2 regions of the Enterobacter sp. R4-368 genome follow, and region 1 is predicted to be linked to the other one. Evidence: predicted binding sites of a transcription regulator. Region 1 holds the regulator's gene; the other holds the start of a gene.

Region 1 (8,077 bases):
GCGAATTCTGCAAACGTATCGGTGTCACCAAACAGGACAACACCATTGAGATGGCTTCTCTGGAGTCCTGCATCCGTGAAGATCTGAATGAAAACGCACCGCGTGCAATGGCGGTTATCGATCCGGTGAAGCTGGTTATCGAAAATTACCCGCAGGGCAGCAGCGAAATCGTTAGCATGCCGAACCATCCGAATAAGCCGGAAATGGGCACACGTGACGTGCCGTTTAGCGGTGAAATCTGGATCGATCGCGCAGATTTCCGCGAAGAAGCCAACAAACAGTACAAGCGTCTGGTACTGGGTAAAGAGGTTCGTCTGCGTAACGCTTATGTCATCAAAGCAGAACGCGTGGAGAAAGATGCCGACGGCAACATCACCACTATTTTCTGTTCTTACGATGCGGACACGCTGAGCAAAGATCCGGCCGATGGTCGCAAAGTGAAAGGGGTTATTCACTGGGTGAGCGCACAGCATGCGCTGCCGGTCGAAATCCGCCTTTACGATCGTCTGTTCAGCGTCCCGAATCCGGGGGCGGCCGAAGATTTCCTGTCGACCATCAACCCGGAATCGCTGGTTATTAAGCAAGGCTACGCCGAACCGTCATTGAAAGAAGCAGAGGCGGGCAAAGCTTACCAGTTCGAACGTGAAGGTTATTTCTGCCTTGATAGCCGTCATGCAACCGCTTCCAAACCGGTGTTCAACCGTACCGTGGGTCTGCGCGATACCTGGGCGAAAATCGGCGACTGAGTAAGTCAACCAGAAACAATTGGGTTAAAGCGCCGCTTTCAGCGGCGCTTTTTTTTGCTTATCCATTAGCTTGTTACACTTTATATACATTCGCGACGCGAATTAATGTGTCTTCTCATTGATGCTTTTACTGAACAGATGGAAAGCATTTTTGTGGTTTTAAAAGTCGATTCTAATGTGTAATCGCTATCAATTAGTATTAATGTCTTTGTTTTTTCGATTTTTATTTGTTGTTTTCCTGTTTTATGTAACATGTTTCAAAACACTACGGAATATGTGCTCTTCGTCATAATCCTGTCATTTTGCCGCTAAAAAACATTGATAATTCGCGTCGCGAAAAATAGTCTTAAGTCGGTAGTGAATTCGGGGGTTTTCGTAACTACCTAAACTATTTGACCTTTTTTCGTCATCTCCGGCGATTTTTTAATACGTCTAGAAGGAATCACTCATGCGTACGTTTAGTGGCAAACGTAGTACGCTGGCGCTGGCAATCGCCGGTGTCACAGCAATGTCGGGCTGGGTTGTCTCTCCACAGGCTCATGCAGCAGGCTTTATCGATGATTCCACGCTCACCGGCGGTATCTATTACTGGCAGCGTGAACGTGACCGCAAAGATGTTCTGGAAGATAAATACAAAACCAACCTTTCCCACTCGACATGGAACGCGAACCTGGATTTCCAGTCCGGTTACGCCGCCGATATGTTTGGTCTGGATATTGCTGCCTTCACCGCCATCGAGATGGCGGAAAACGGCGACAGCGCGCATCCGAACGAAATCGCTTTCTCCTCCAGCAATAAAGCCTACAAAGAAGACTGGTCAGGTGATAAGAGCGGGGTCAGCCTGTATAAAGCCGCGGCGAAATTTAAATATGGCCCGGTATGGGCGCGCGCAGGTTACATCCAGCCAACCGGCCAGACGCTGTTAGCGCCGCACTGGAGCTTTATGCCAGGCACTTATCAGGGCGCTGAAGCCGGGGCGAATTTTGACTACGGCGATGCCGGGGCGTTGAGTTTCTCCTACATGTGGACCAACGAGTACAAATCGCCGTGGCATATCGAGATGGACAAGTTCTATCAAAACGATAAAAAGACCAAAGTTGATTACCTGCATTCGGTTGGCGCGAAATATGACTTTAAAAACGATCTGATCCTGGAAGCCGCGTTTGGTCAGGCTCAGGGGTATGTCGATCAATATTTCGCAAAAGCCAGCTACAAATTCGATATCGCGGGCAGCCCGCTGAGCACCAGTTACCAGTTCTATGGCACACGCGACAAAGTCAGTAATGGCGGCGTAAACGATATTTATGACGGCACGGCGTGGCTGCAGGCGCTGACATTTGGCTACAAAGTGGGGCAGGTCGATCTGCGTCTGGAAGGAACGTGGGTAAAAGCGGATGGTCAGCAGGGCTACTTCCTGCAACGTATGACGCCGACTTACGCTTCATCCAACGGTCGGCTGGATATCTGGTGGGATAACCGCTCTGACTTTAACGCCAACGGCGAAAAAGCGGTGTTCTTCGGTGCGATGTACGACCTGAAAAACTGGAACCTGCCGGGCTGGACGGTGGGCGCGTCTTACGCTTACGCCTGGGATGCGAAACCCGCAGATATGGCAACGCCAGATGCCTATTACGATCCGAACTACCGCCTGAAAGAGTCTTCTTACAGCCTCGATGCGATTTACACCCTGCAGGAAGGGCGTGCGAAAGGCACGATGTTCAAATTGCACTTCACCCAGTACGACAACCATTCCGACATCCCGAGCTACAGCGGCGGTTATGGCAACATCTTCCAGGATGAGCGCGATGTGAAGTTTATGGTTATCGCACCGTTTACCATTTTCTGATGAGCGCATGCCGGGTTCGGCCCGGCAAACTACAAGGAATACGTAATGAAAACAGTTCGTTTAAGTATGCTCGCCAGTGCCGTACTGGCGATGCTGGGCAGCACTGCGGCGCTGGCGAATCAGAGTACCGTGGATGCTATCAGCCAGTTTCATCTTAACTATGCGGTGAAAGATAATTTCGCCGCGCAACACGGCGTTGACTGCGCGAAACTCGGCGCCGATTGGGCTTCCTGCAACAAAGCGGTGATCACACTGACCAATAATGGCGACGCGGTAACCGACAAAGCGTGGGCCATCTATTTTCACAGCATTCGCCCGGTGCTGGAGGTAGCAAACGAGCAGTTCAAAGTAACCCACATTATGGGCGACCTGCATAAGCTGGAACCTACCGACAAATTCACCGGTTTCCCGGCCAGGCAGGCGATAGAGATCCCGATTATCAATGAATACTGGCAGCTGTTTATCACCGATGTGTTGCCGCGCTGGTACGTCACCGCCGACGGCGCGACGGCGAAAGTCATTGCCAATACGGACACGGAAGATTTATCCCGCTTCGTTACACCGCTTGATAATCAGTGGAAACGCACGCCGGACGACAAAAATATCCTGATGACTGCCGAGGCGCGCTTTGAGAAAAATAGTGATGTGAAAACGCTAAACCTCGCATCGCTACGTGGTCAGATTGTGCCAACACCGCAGCACGTTAACATCCACGGGCAGGATGTCGACCTGAGTAAGGGCGTGAAACTGGATCTCTCAGCTCTGAGTGCCGATGCACAGGATGCAGTGAAATCGCGTTTTGCATTGCTGGGGGTGAAAGAGGGCAGTTATCCGCTGCGGACTGAAATTGCCAGCAACGTCTTTAGCGGCGATGAGGCGGTTTCTGGCGCGTACCGTCTGCACATTGGCACGAAGGAAACCGTGGTGACCGGCTACGATCAGGCGGGCGTGTTCTACGGTTTGCAATCGCTGCTGTCGCTCGTTCCTGTTACGGGCGAGATGAAGATTGCCGCGCTTGAAGCGAAAGATGCGCCGCGTTTTGACTACCGCGGCATTCAGTTGGATGTCGGTCGCAACTTCCACAGTAAAGCGGCGGTGCTGCGTCTGTTGGATCAGATGTCGGCGTACAAACTCAACAAATTCCATTTCCATCTTACGGATGATGAAGGCTGGCGTATTGAGATCCCCGGCTTGCCGGAACTGACCGATATCGGCAGCAAACGTTGTCATGATTTGAGTGAGAAAACGTGCCTGTTGCCACAGCTGGGCTCCGGGCCGGATAGTAACAACAACGGCAGCGGCCACTTTAGCCGTGCGGATTACATCGAGATCCTCAAATACGCCAAAGCGCGACAGATTGAGGTGATCCCGGAAATCGATATGCCAGCTCATGCGCGTGCAGCGGTGATCGCGATGGAAGCGCGTTACGATCGCCTGATGAAAGCGGGCAAAGAGAAAGAGGCGAATCAATATCGTCTGCTGGATCCGACAGACACCTCGAACACCACCGGTGTGCAGTTCTATAACCGTACCGGCTATCTCAATCCGTGCCTTGATTCGTCGCGTAACTTTGTGGACAAAGTGATTGGCGAAATCCAGCAAATGCATAAAGAAGCCGGGCTGCCGCTGAATACCTGGCATTTTGGCGGTGACGAAGCGAAAAATATCTATCTGGGTACAGGCTATACGGATCAGAAAAAACCGGAAGCGGGCAAAGGCATTATCGATCAGAGCAATCAGGATAAGCCATGGGCGAAATCGCAAGCCTGCCAGGCGATGATCAAAGAGGGCAAAGTTGCCGATGTTGAACATCTCTCCAGCTATTTCGGCGTGGAAGTCAGCAAGCTGGTGAAAGCACACGGCATTGATACTATGCAGGCGTGGCAGGACGGTTTGAAAGATGCCAAAGACGCGTCGGTGTTCGCCACCGATCATGTCAATGTTAACTTCTGGGATACGCTCTACTGGGGCGGTTTTGACTCGGTGAATGACTGGGCGAATAAAGGTTTCCGTGTTGTCGTCTCCAATCCTGATTACGTGTATCTCGACTTCCCGAATGAGGTCAACCCGGCGGAAAGCGGCTATTACTGGGGCACGCGTTTTAGCGATGAACGTAAGATTTTCAGCTTCGCCCCGGACAACATGCCGCAGAACGCGGAAACCACGCTCGATCGCGATGGCAACCCGTTTAGCGCGAAGTCCGATAAACCGTGGCCGGGCGCGTATGGCCTTTCCGCGCAGCTGTGGAGCGAAGTGGTGCGCACCGATAAGCAGATGGAGTACATGATCTATCCACGTATGGTTTCGGTGGCTGAACGCGCATGGCATCGTGCGGGCTGGGAGCAGGATTACAAAGCCGGACGTGAATACAAAGGCGGCGTGACACATATGGTGGATGTGAAAGCGCTGGAACGTGACTGGCAACGCTTTGCGAACCTGTTAGGTCATCGCGAACTGGCGAAACTGGATAAGGCTGGGGTTCATTACCGCCTGCCAGTACCGGGCGCGCGCGTGGTCGGTGGAAAACTTGAAGCCAATACCAGCTTCCCTGGCATGGTGGTTGAGTTCTCAACCGACGGCGGCAAAAACTGGCAGCGCTACGACGATAAAGCGCGTCCGCAGGTGAGCGGGGAAGTGCAGGTGCGCACCGCCAGCCCGGACGGTAAACGCTTTAGCCGTGTCGATAGCGTAAAAGCGTAATGTGATGCAGCGATTAAACCCAGCGGCGCGAGCTTGCCGGGTTTTTTCTTTTATTGCCAATGTTGCAGGCAAAAAAAAGCCAACCGTCAGGCTGGCTTTTTAGGTTTCAAAAGCAGTTATTTCGCGTCGTGCGCGTGTTCATCTTCGCGGCAGTCACCTTCGGCGCAGTGGCCGTAAAGGTAAAGACTGTGGTTAGTCAGGCGAATGCCGTGTTTCGCGGCAATTTCACGCTGACGCGCTTCAATGGAGTCATCACTAAATTCAATCACCTTGCCGCAATCGAGGCAGATCAGGTGATCGTGGTGATGTTGCTGAGTCAGTTCAAAAACGGACTTGCCGCCTTCGAAGTTATGACGGGTCACAATCCCGGCGTCGTCGAACTGGTTCAGTACACGGTAAACCGTTGCCAGCCCGATCTCTTCGCCCATGTCGATCAGTCGTTTGTATAAATCTTCCGCACTGACATGATGGTTATCCGGTTCCTGAAGCACTTCAAGGATTTTTAACCGAGGAAGCGTGACTTTCAGGCCGGCCTTCTTTAATGCGGTATTGTTGTCAGTCATGCGGAATCTGTCCTGTTGCTATACGATTCACTTCCTTAGCGGAAGTTATAAGGAATGCACCTGGGGTAATGCGTCTCATTATAGAACTGCCATGGCTGGATGAAAACTGCAAGCCCTCAAGTAAAGTAAGCTTATAAAACGTGGTGTCGCCAGCAAAGTCCTTTGCGACGGCACCCAGTTTAGCAGGGCTCATTGTACAGCGATGGAGAAAAAAGTTAAAAATTTGTAGCAATTATTTCCATTGCTTTTATCTATTAATACGGCGTAACCCACAGATTACGCCGTAGAAAATCAGGCGTTAATGATATCGTCCAGGTGCAGCTCTTCACGAACCTGTTTTACCCATTTCTGTACGCGTTCTGCGGTCATCTCGGGTTGACGGTCTTCGTCAATCGCCAGGCCAACGAAGTGGTCGTCATCCGCGAGACCTTTAGAGGCTTCAAAATGGTAGCCCGCGGTCGGCCAGTGGCCAACGATGGTCGCGCCGCGCGGTTCGATGATATCGCGAATGGTGCCCAGCGCATCGCAGAAGTATTCCGCGTAATCTTCCTGGTCGCCACAGCCGAACAGCGCAACTAATTTACCGTTAAAGTCGATCTCTTCCAGCGTCGGGAAAAAGTCATCCCAGTCGCACTGCGCTTCACCATAGTACCAGGTAGGAATGCCGAGCAACAGAATGTCATACCCTTCGATATCTTCTTTGCTGCTCTTGGCAATGTCATGTACGTCGGCAACGTCTTTACCAAGCTGACTCTGAATCATTTTCGCGATGTTTTCGGTGTTACCGGTGTCGCTGCCGAAGAAAATGCCTGTAATTGCCATGAGTAAAATAACCTCTTGAAACTTAATGAGTATGGTGGTGGCGCTACGCCCACAGATAAGGGCAATCATAGCAGAACAGGGAAGCACGCGGAAACTGCTATCGCGTCGGACTGCACTGTATGACACATGAAAGTGTTATTTCGATGATGTTTCGGAGGATTCGCTAGCCGCGCAATGCTTTCAGCTGCGCCAGCAGCATCTCTTCGATAAGCTCGCTGCGGCTCATATCTCGCGCTTCTGCCAGCTCGTTTAACGCATCGACGGCTTCCACGTTGAGTTTTAATTCGACACGCTTAAGCCCACGAACTTTATCGCGTTTTAGCTGATTGCGTTTATTGATGCGCAACTGTTCATCGCGCGAGAGCGGGTTTGTCTTCGGCCGTCCCGGGCGACGCTCATTCGCGAACAGATCTAGTGTCGTACGGTCCGTTTGTTCTTTAGCCATGGTCTAAACATACTACGGGAAAAACAAGCAATCGGGCGGCGCGCCCGGGCTGAATAGCGCGCCATCATACATCAGCACAACGGACACGCCAACGACCGGGCGCGTTGAAACGACCAGTCGCCGCCTTTTTAATCAATTTGTCTTTTCAGCGAGATAGCGACGGATAGCGCGCAAAACCGCATCGGGTTTCTCGGCATGTACCCAATGACCTGCACCTGCAATCACATGTGCTCGCGCCTGCGGGAACTGCGCCAGCAGCGCGTCACGGTAGGCTTCAGTGACGTAAGGGGAGTTTCCCCCGCGAACAAACAGGGCCGGTTTATGCCATGCAGGAATCGTTTCCCAGCCGACAATATGCGGGTATTGATCCCATAACACCGGCACATTGAAACGCCATGCGCCGTCGACAAAGGATTTCAGCAGGAACTGAATGACACCTTCTTCATTTATATGTTCGCGCATCAGGGCAGCGGCTTGCTGGCGAGTGGATGCCCCGGCATCGCTCACCGCATTGATGGCGGCAAAAATTTCGTCATGGCGTCGCACCTGGTAATCCACTGGTGCAATATCAATCGCCACCAGTTGATCAATACGCTCCGGCGCAAGCGCTGTTAACGCCATCACCGCTTTACCACCCATGGAGTGGCCAATAAAGGTCGCTTTATCAAGCTGATGGGCATCCAGCGTATCCAGCAGATCCTGCGCCATGGCCGGGTAGTTCATTTCTGAAGCGCGTTCTGAAAGACCGTGGTTACGCATATCCACTTGCAACACATCATGATCCTGAACCAGCTCACGGGCGAGCACGCCAAGGTTATCGAGGCTACCAAAAAGACCGTGGACAAGGACGATCGGAGAATTGTTGTGCGGATGTTGCGCAGTTTGCGCGCGCGTATTCAATTTCATGGCAAAGTTCTTTTTTTCACTCATTCGGGTTAGGTTATTATGTTGAACA
Region 2 (8,077 bases), 1.4 Mb from region 1:
GCACGAACTGCGTACACCGCTCACACGCTTACAGCTCGGCACCGCACTGCTGCGTCGCCGCAGCGGCGAAAGCAAAGAGCTGGAACGCATTGAAACTGAAGCGCAGCGGCTGGACAGCATGATCAACGATCTGCTGGTCATGTCGCGCAATCAGCAGAAAAACGCGCTGGTCAGCGAAACGGTGAAAGCCAATCAAATGTGGAATGAGGTGCTGGATAACGCAGCGTTTGAAGCGGAGCAGATGGGTAAATCCCTGACCGTCAACTTCCCGCCGGGCCCGTGGCCGCTGTACGGTAACCCGAGCGCGCTGGAAAGTGCGGTCGAAAACATCGTGCGCAATGCGCTGCGCTACTCACACAGCAAAATCGAAGTCAGTTTCGCGGTGGATAAAGACGGCATCACCATTAACGTGGACGATGACGGCCCCGGCGTCAGCCCGGAAGACAGGGAACAGATTTTCCGCCCGTTCTACCGTACCGACGAAGCGCGCGATCGCGAGTCCGGCGGCACGGGCCTTGGCCTGGCGATTGTCGAAACCGCTATTCAGCAGCATCGCGGCTGGGTAAAAGCAGACGACAGCCCGCTCGGCGGGTTACGCCTGACGATATGGCTGCCGTTATATAAACGCGTTTAATAACTCGCCCTCTCCGCTCACCGGAGGGGGCGTTTTATTTCCCCAACAACCTGCGTGAATTATCTTCAATCTTGCCGCTCAAACGCCGCTTTTGCATCGTACGTGTCCAGCTCGCCGACAACCCGGCGGCCGACAGCAAGCGATGATATTGCTCATCATCAAACGGCTGAAACCAGGCTATCGCCGCCGCGTCATAGACGCTGACATCGCTCACACGTGAAACCAGCTCCAGCGGCGCTTCCGCCGATACATTGCCGCCCGCAATCACCCGATAAAGCCAGCCAGTACGGCCGCTGGACTGCATCTGCGTTGACATGTCGCTGATGCCAAAGTGGAAATTGAGTTTGAAACAGGGCGAACGCGGTTGCGTCACCTGGATCAGCGCGTCGCCCCAGCGAAAAATATCGCCGATAAAGACGTTTTTTTCTGTCAGACCGCTGGTGGAAAGATTCTCGCCAAATGCGGGCGCGCAAAATAAGGCCGCCTGCTGCGGAAACATCTGCGCCCAGTGAGCATAGTGTTCTCGCGGGTAGTGGCACAACGCGCGATCTGTCCCGCCGTGGTAACTTTTCTCCGCCTGCTCGTCCCCGGCGATACCGGTTTCGGTTAGCGTGAGTTCGCCTTCAACCTGCAATTTTGCGATGGCGCTCGGTCGGCTGCCCTGATAATCCCTTATTTTTCCTACAAATACTTCAACCGGATGTTGCATATTCCCTCCAACAGGCTTCGTTCATCACGGTATTACACCACAATTGAGCTCAGACCAAACCTGCAAAAATGAGACATTCATGCACATGCGCGCCGCTGTGCCGTGCTATCACTTACCTTACGCTTTTGAAACATGATTTCATTAATCGAGGAGGCAGTGAAGTGACGCAAACAACCCCTTTTTCCGGCGTCTGGTGTCCTTCCATCACGCCGATGGACAGTGAAAGCAACATCGATCTCAATGGATTAAAACAGCATCTTACCCGCCTGACGGCGGCGAAAATCGACGTGGTATTGCTAATGGGCAGTATCGGCGAGTTCGCCTCTTTCACACTGGATGAACGAATAATGTTGATTCGTGAAGCGCGCGGAATGTCGCCCATTTCGATGGTGGCTAACGTCTCTTCCACCTGTTTTAACGACATCCTGTGGATGGCTGATGAAGCCTACCGCACCGGCTATGAAGCCGTGATGGTGCTGCCGCCTTATTACTATGGGCAAACCAGCAACCAGCTTTTAAGCTACTTTCGCGCGCTGGGCAAAGCGATCAGCGGCAAATGGTTTGCCTATAACTTCCCGGCGCGCACCGGCTGTGATTTAACACCCGAGCTGGTCGCGGCGCTGGCCGCCGAATTCCCCGATTTTGCCGGCATTAAAGACACCGTTGATTGCCAGTCGCACACCCGCAATATGATTCTGGCAACCAAAAACGTGCGCGATGATTTCGCAGTGTTGTGCGGTTACGACGAGTATTTCATTCCTACTTTGCTGGCGGGCGGCGCTGGCGTGATTTCAGGCTTAAACAACGTGATGCCGGAGCTGTTTGTTAAAGCGCGGGAGGCGTGGCGACAAAGTGATTTGGCAACGCTGCATCAGGTGCAGCAAGAGATCGGCAAATTTATGGCCATCTACAGCATCGGCGACGATTTTGTTACCACCATCAAAACCGTGGTAGCGCGCAAGTTTGGTTACTGCACCCCCGTCGCCCGTAACTTCGGCGGTGCCCTCACTGAAGATCAGTGCAACATTATCGACACCGTTTTTGCTATCCGCTAATGCAAAAGCCGACCTGTAAAGGTCGGCCTCATTTCGTTATTTCACGGTGTTGCGTAGCGACATGTCCGCTTCCGCCCCTTTCACTTTTCGTGACCAGACAGACGTCAAAATCGGCACCAGGATCGAGGTAACGATCACCGATGTCGCCACCAGCGCCGTCGCCGCTGGCGCCATCGCTTTGAAGTCCGGCACCATTTCAGCAATCAGCACCGGCGTTGCCACCGCAGCACCAGCCGAACTGGAAGCCGCCAGACCCGCTGTTCCGTCACCGCCGCCAATCAGTTTGTCGGCAATAATCAGCGGGATCCCGGTGATCACAATCACCGCGACGCCCAGCAAAATCCCCAGCAGCCCGGTTTGCGCAATCACGCTTAAATCGATGGTGTTGCCAAGCGCGAAAGCGAAGAACGGAATCAACGTCTGCACCGCCTTGCTGAAGAACTCGCGCAGTTCCGGGTCGAGATTACCCAGCGCAAACCCCACGAGGAATGGCAGCACCGCACCAACAAACACATGCGGTTCAAAAGAAGCGATACCGGCTGTGCCGAGAATAATCATCGTCATCAATGGGCCGGATTCCAGCGACATCAGCACAAATGCCCCGGCCTCCTCTTTGGTGCCGTACTGCTGCATGATGGAGGCGTACAACCCGCCGTTGGTCATATCCATCGATGCCACCAGCGCCAGCGTCGATAAGCCGGCAAAAAAACCCGCTTCCACGCCATGTTCCGGAATCAACCGCGACGCGATAGCCGCCACCACCCAGGCGATCACGATTTTCGTCACCACCAGCGTGCCGGATTTACGCAGCACCGTACCGGTCGCGCTCAGTTTGATCGACGCGCCCATGCAAAAAAACCACACCGCAAGGATCGGCACCGTGCCGGTAATCATGCCGTTAGTGAATGAACCGAAGTATTTCCCTGCGCCGGGCGCAAAAGTGTGGCACAGAGCACCGATGAACAATGGAACCAACATCATCCCGCCAGGGATTTTCTCTATTGCACGCTTGATTTGCATATCTTCACCTGTAAAAACCGTTCGATTTTTATGGCGCAGGCACTCCGGTTGAACGGAACAACAGCCGCGCGGATGAAGAGAGGGTAGACCCGGATTGATGCGAGAAAAGTGATCAAACAACCATAACAAAACATTATTTCATTATTTTAGGATCAGCGTTCCTTTTGATTTCTGGCAGCCAAAAAGGAATAAAAAAGCCCCACCGGCAACGCCTGGCGGGGCTTCGAATCACGCACTACGGCGTGGACGAAAGCGGCTTATTTTTTCGCAGCGAAACGCGCAGCAGCTTCGTCCCAGTTCACCACGTTCCAGAACTCTTTAATGTAGTCCGGGCGGCGGTTCTGGAATTTCAGGTAGTAAGCGTGTTCCCACACATCCAGGCCCAGAATCGGGAAACCGGACGCGCCAGAGATCGCTTCACCCATCAGCGGGGAATCCTGGTTAGCGGTAGAAACCACAGCCAGTTTGTCGCCTTTCAGCACCAGCCATGCCCAGCCGGAACCAAAGCGAGTCGCCGCTGCTTTTTCGAATTCCGCTTTGAAATTGTCCACGGAACCGAAATCACGCTCGATAGCGGCTTTCAGATCGCCCTGCAAGGTGGTGCCTTTTTTCAGGCCTTTCCAGAACAGGCTGTGGTTAGCGTGGCCGCCTGCGTTGTTACGCAGTACGGTTTTTTTGTCGGCTGGCAGCTGGTCCAGTTTGGTGATCAGCTCTTCAACCGGCAGGCTCGCGAACTCCGGCAGGCTTTCCAGCGCGGCGTTTGCGTTGTTCACGTAAGTCTGGTGATGTTTAGTGTGATGGATTTCCATCGTCTGCTTGTCGAAATGCGGTTCGAGGGCATCGTATGCATACGGCAGAGCGGGCAGTGTATAGCTCATATTCATCTCCATTAAGGGTAAGCGGCTATTGTGTTAACGCCGCGTAAGCAGTTGGTTCATTATAGTTAATTAAATGATATTGAAAATGTTTATCAATGCCGTAGTTTTAATAAGGTTATAACTTTTGGTTATGTTATTGAAATTGTGAAGCCGCTCACCCTCATCACGTGCTCATTGCCAGCCTGCAACGCAACGCGGCAAACGCCTCAAGGTTAATCTTCTGACCGATTTTTACACTCATCGGGTCGGCTGCTCGTATCCCGGCGATAAAAACAAAGAGGATTGTGAAATGAGTAACGCGATTACGATGGGTATTTTTTGGCATTTGATAGGTGCGGCCAGTGCAGCCTGTTTCTATGCCCCGTTTAAAAAGGTAAGAAAGTGGTCCTGGGAAACGATGTGGTCAATCGGCGGCATCGTCTCGTGGTTGATCCTTCCCTGGACTATCAGCGCGCTGTTATTGCCTGATTTTTGGGCTTATTTCAGTTCGTTTAGCACCTCAACGCTGCTGCCGGTGTTTCTTTTCGGCGCAATGTGGGGCATCGGTAACATCAACTATGGCCTGACTATGCGCTACTTAGGCATGTCGATGGGTATTGGCATCGCCATTGGTATTACGCTGATTGTCGGAACATTGATGACGCCAATCCTCAACGGCCACTTCGATGTGCTGATCAACACCGAAGGCGGGCGAATGACCTTGCTGGGTGTGCTGGTGGCGCTGATTGGTGTTGGCATTGTTACCCGCGCCGGTCAGTTGAAAGAGCGCAAAATGGGCATCAAAGCCGAAGAGTTCAACCTGAAAAAAGGGTTAGCGCTGGCAGTGATGTGCGGCGTGTTCTCTGCCGGGATGTCTTTTGCGATGAACGCCGCCAAACCGATGCACGACGCCGCTGCCGCGCTGGGTATCGATCCGCTCTATACCGCATTGCCAAGCTACGTGGTGATCATGGGCGGTGGTGCGCTGGTGAACCTGAGCTTCTGCTTTATCCGGCTGGCAAAAGTGAAAGATCTGTCGCTAAAAGCCGACTTCTCGCTGGCAAAAGGGCTGCTTATCAGCAATATCCTGCTTTCGGCACTGGGTGGCCTGATGTGGTATCTGCAATTCTTCTTCTACGCCTGGGGTCACGCCAGCATTCCGGGGCAGTATGACTACATTAGCTGGATGCTGCATATGAGCTTCTATGTGCTGTGCGGCGGGCTGGTCGGTCTGGTGCTGAAAGAGTGGAAGAATGCCGGACGGCAACCGGTGAGTGTGCTGAGTCTCGGCTGCGTGGTGATCATTGTCGCGGCCAATATCGTCGGCCTCGGCATGGCGAGCTAATCAGGCAGCAACCCGGCTACGATGACGCCACTGACCTGGCGTCATCCCTACCTCACGGCTAAATACCACCGAAAAGTAGTTACTGTCCTCAAAGCCACACTGCATGGCGATTTCACTGATCATCTGCTCGGAGTGCTGCAACAAAAATTGGGCGTGGCAAATGCGCAACTGGCGCAAATAGTGGTTGATGGTCATCCCGGTTTGAGTACGAAACTGCTGGCGCAGCGCCCGCTCGCTGCACTGTTCCTGTTCACAAAAATGCTCCAGTACAAAGCTGCGATTCAGGCTGCCGGAAAGCGCGGTGATGAGCTTATCCAGCAGCGTTTCGCTGTGGGTCGCGGCAAGGTTATCGGTGGCGAAACGGTGGCGTTTTAGGGTCATCACCAGTTGAGCAAACAGGGTTTCCGCCATCAGATTGGCCAGCGGATCGTCCTTCGCGCTCTCATGTTCCAGTTGCGTAATCACCTGCCGCGCCTGCGCCATGCCGCTGCTACCAATGCGCCAGTGCGGGTTGGACGGCGCGCCGTTAAGCCCCGGAATATGCGCCGCCCAGTCGAGATTCAGCGTCAGCCGGTCCGGGCAGTAGATAATGTTCTGCAACACCAGGTCATTAACCGAGGCGTAAGAGTGGCAATCTTCGGCGCGGATATAAAACAGATCGCCGCGCGTAATGCGGTAAGGCCGGTCATTAAGCACATGCAACCCATTGCCGCGCCACACCATCACCAGTTCGCAGAACTCATGCGTATGTTCAGCAAAGACATTTTGCGGGTAGCGATCGGCCACCACGACCGCCTGTCCGGCGCGCGGAAAAAAGTCTGCTTTACGAAGAATTAACTCACCAGCCACAACGCCACCTCTGCCGTGAACAACCTGACATTATTAACGGAAGCCCGGCTAAAAATCGGTGATAACCTTCTCGTTACTGAAGCAGCGTGTCGCGCCCCTGGCGGATATCGCGCGGTGACCAGTCAAACTCGCGGCGAAACAGCGTCGAAAAGTGGTTACTGTCGCCGAACCCGCAGCGAAAAGCGATATCCGTCACGCTCTCGTCGCTGTGGCGTAACATATGGCGCGCTTTAATCAACCGCAGGCGGTTTAAATAGCGCTGCGGCGTCATGCCGGTGGACTGTTTAAGCTGACGATGCAGCGTACGCAACGACAAGCTGAACTGTTCTGCCAGCGACTCCCAGCAAATGTCCTCCGCGAAGTGATCTTCCAGCCACAGCATAAGCTGGTTCAGCCGCGCATCGCTGTTGCCCGCATCTTCCTGCTGGCTGCTTTTACGCAATAACACCAGCAACTGCATAAACAGGATCTCGCGGTTGGCAATGTCATGCGTTGCCACTTCACTACCCATCTCTTCCATCTGGCTAATGATGCCGCGCACCTGCCCCAGCGTGTGCTGGCTTACCCGCCAGTGCGACGGGTAATGCCCATCCTGCTCCTGCGGCAGCAACTGGTTCAACCCGGCAAGGAACTGGAACGCATCCGGCGAGCGGTACAGCACATTGGTCAAGCAGAGATTATCGGTATGTTCATACAAATGGCGGTCATGATCGCGCACAAAACAGACCGTGCCGCCGCTGATGGTGTACGGCTGACCATTGAACACATGAATCCCCGTACCGTGTTCAACAATCACAATTTCATGAAAATCATGATGATGTTCCGGAAACGCGGCCTGGGGCAATCGCGGTTCAATGGCAACGGGTGATTTACCTGACGGAAAAAAATCCACGCTATGCAGTACGGTCATGATGGCCCCGGTCTTGAGAAATGTTCTCAAAATAGTAATTAAGGGTTTTCCACCTCACCTTAAATTTTCGACGCCGATTTACGCATAGCCTGCCGTTTTTTCAAGAAACGGCCGGAAAGATCGGGAAATGTGGTGAGGGTCACAATGGCTGAAAACCTCGCGATTACTGGAAACTGTGAACTCTCTCACGTTCATCTTTGCTTTCTTGCCAGCGCGAAATCGCCACTGTCAGTAGCAAGAAGGTACGACTGCCGCACCCTTTTTAGACTGTCCGCAATGACTCTAAGAAGGACCCGATCATGACTTTTCGCCATTGTGTTGCGGTTGATTTAGGCGCCTCCAGCGGACGCGTCATGCTGGCGCGCTACGACCGCCAGAACCGCACGCTTTCGCTTCGCGAAATGCACCGTTTTGTAAACTGTCTGCAAAAAGTGGACGGCTTTGATTGCTGGGATATCGACAGCCTGGAAGCCGAAATCCGCCTCGGTCTGAATAAGGTGTGCGCCGAAGGCATACAGCCAGACAGCATCGGCATTGATACCTGGGGCGTCGATTACATCCTGGTTAATCGTGAAGGCCAGCGCGTCGGGCTGCCGATTGCCTACCGCGATAATCGCACCGATGGCGTGATGCACCGCGCGCTGCAAAACCCCGGCAAAGCCGATATCTATCGCCGCAGCGGCATTCAGTTTTTACCC

Evidence for each region. Region 1 encodes Fur, which represses iron uptake genes when iron is present. Its sites were predicted from a motif close to ATAATAATGAGAACNACTATCAA; they were not measured.
Region 2: a site for Fur is predicted at 4,370-4,392, ahead of sodA (superoxide dismutase [Mn]). Genes of this name have one in related genera too.

Annotation. Positions count from the first base shown of each region.
Region 1 is NC_021500.1:4,492,908-4,500,984, forward strand. It holds gene glnS (glutamine--tRNA ligase) at 1-746, shown strand, start outside; gene chiP (chitoporin ChiP) at 1,195-2,592, shown strand; gene H650_RS20975 (beta-N-acetylhexosaminidase) at 2,638-5,292, shown strand; gene fur (ferric iron uptake transcriptional regulator) at 5,409-5,855, opposite strand; gene fldA (flavodoxin FldA) at 6,147-6,677, opposite strand; gene ybfE (LexA regulated protein) at 6,841-7,122, opposite strand; gene ybfF (esterase) at 7,255-8,028, opposite strand.
Region 2 is NC_021500.1:3,087,634-3,095,710, reverse strand. It holds gene cpxA (envelope stress sensor histidine kinase CpxA) at 1-634, shown strand, start outside; gene yiiM (6-hydroxyaminopurine reductase) at 669-1,343, opposite strand; gene H650_RS14555 (dihydrodipicolinate synthase family protein) at 1,505-2,398, shown strand; gene kdgT (2-keto-3-deoxygluconate transporter) at 2,435-3,418, opposite strand; gene sodA (superoxide dismutase [Mn]) at 3,676-4,296, opposite strand; gene rhaT (L-rhamnose/proton symporter RhaT) at 4,586-5,620, shown strand; gene rhaR (HTH-type transcriptional activator RhaR) at 5,621-6,469, opposite strand; gene rhaS (HTH-type transcriptional activator RhaS) at 6,543-7,379, opposite strand; gene rhaB (rhamnulokinase) at 7,679-8,077, shown strand, end outside.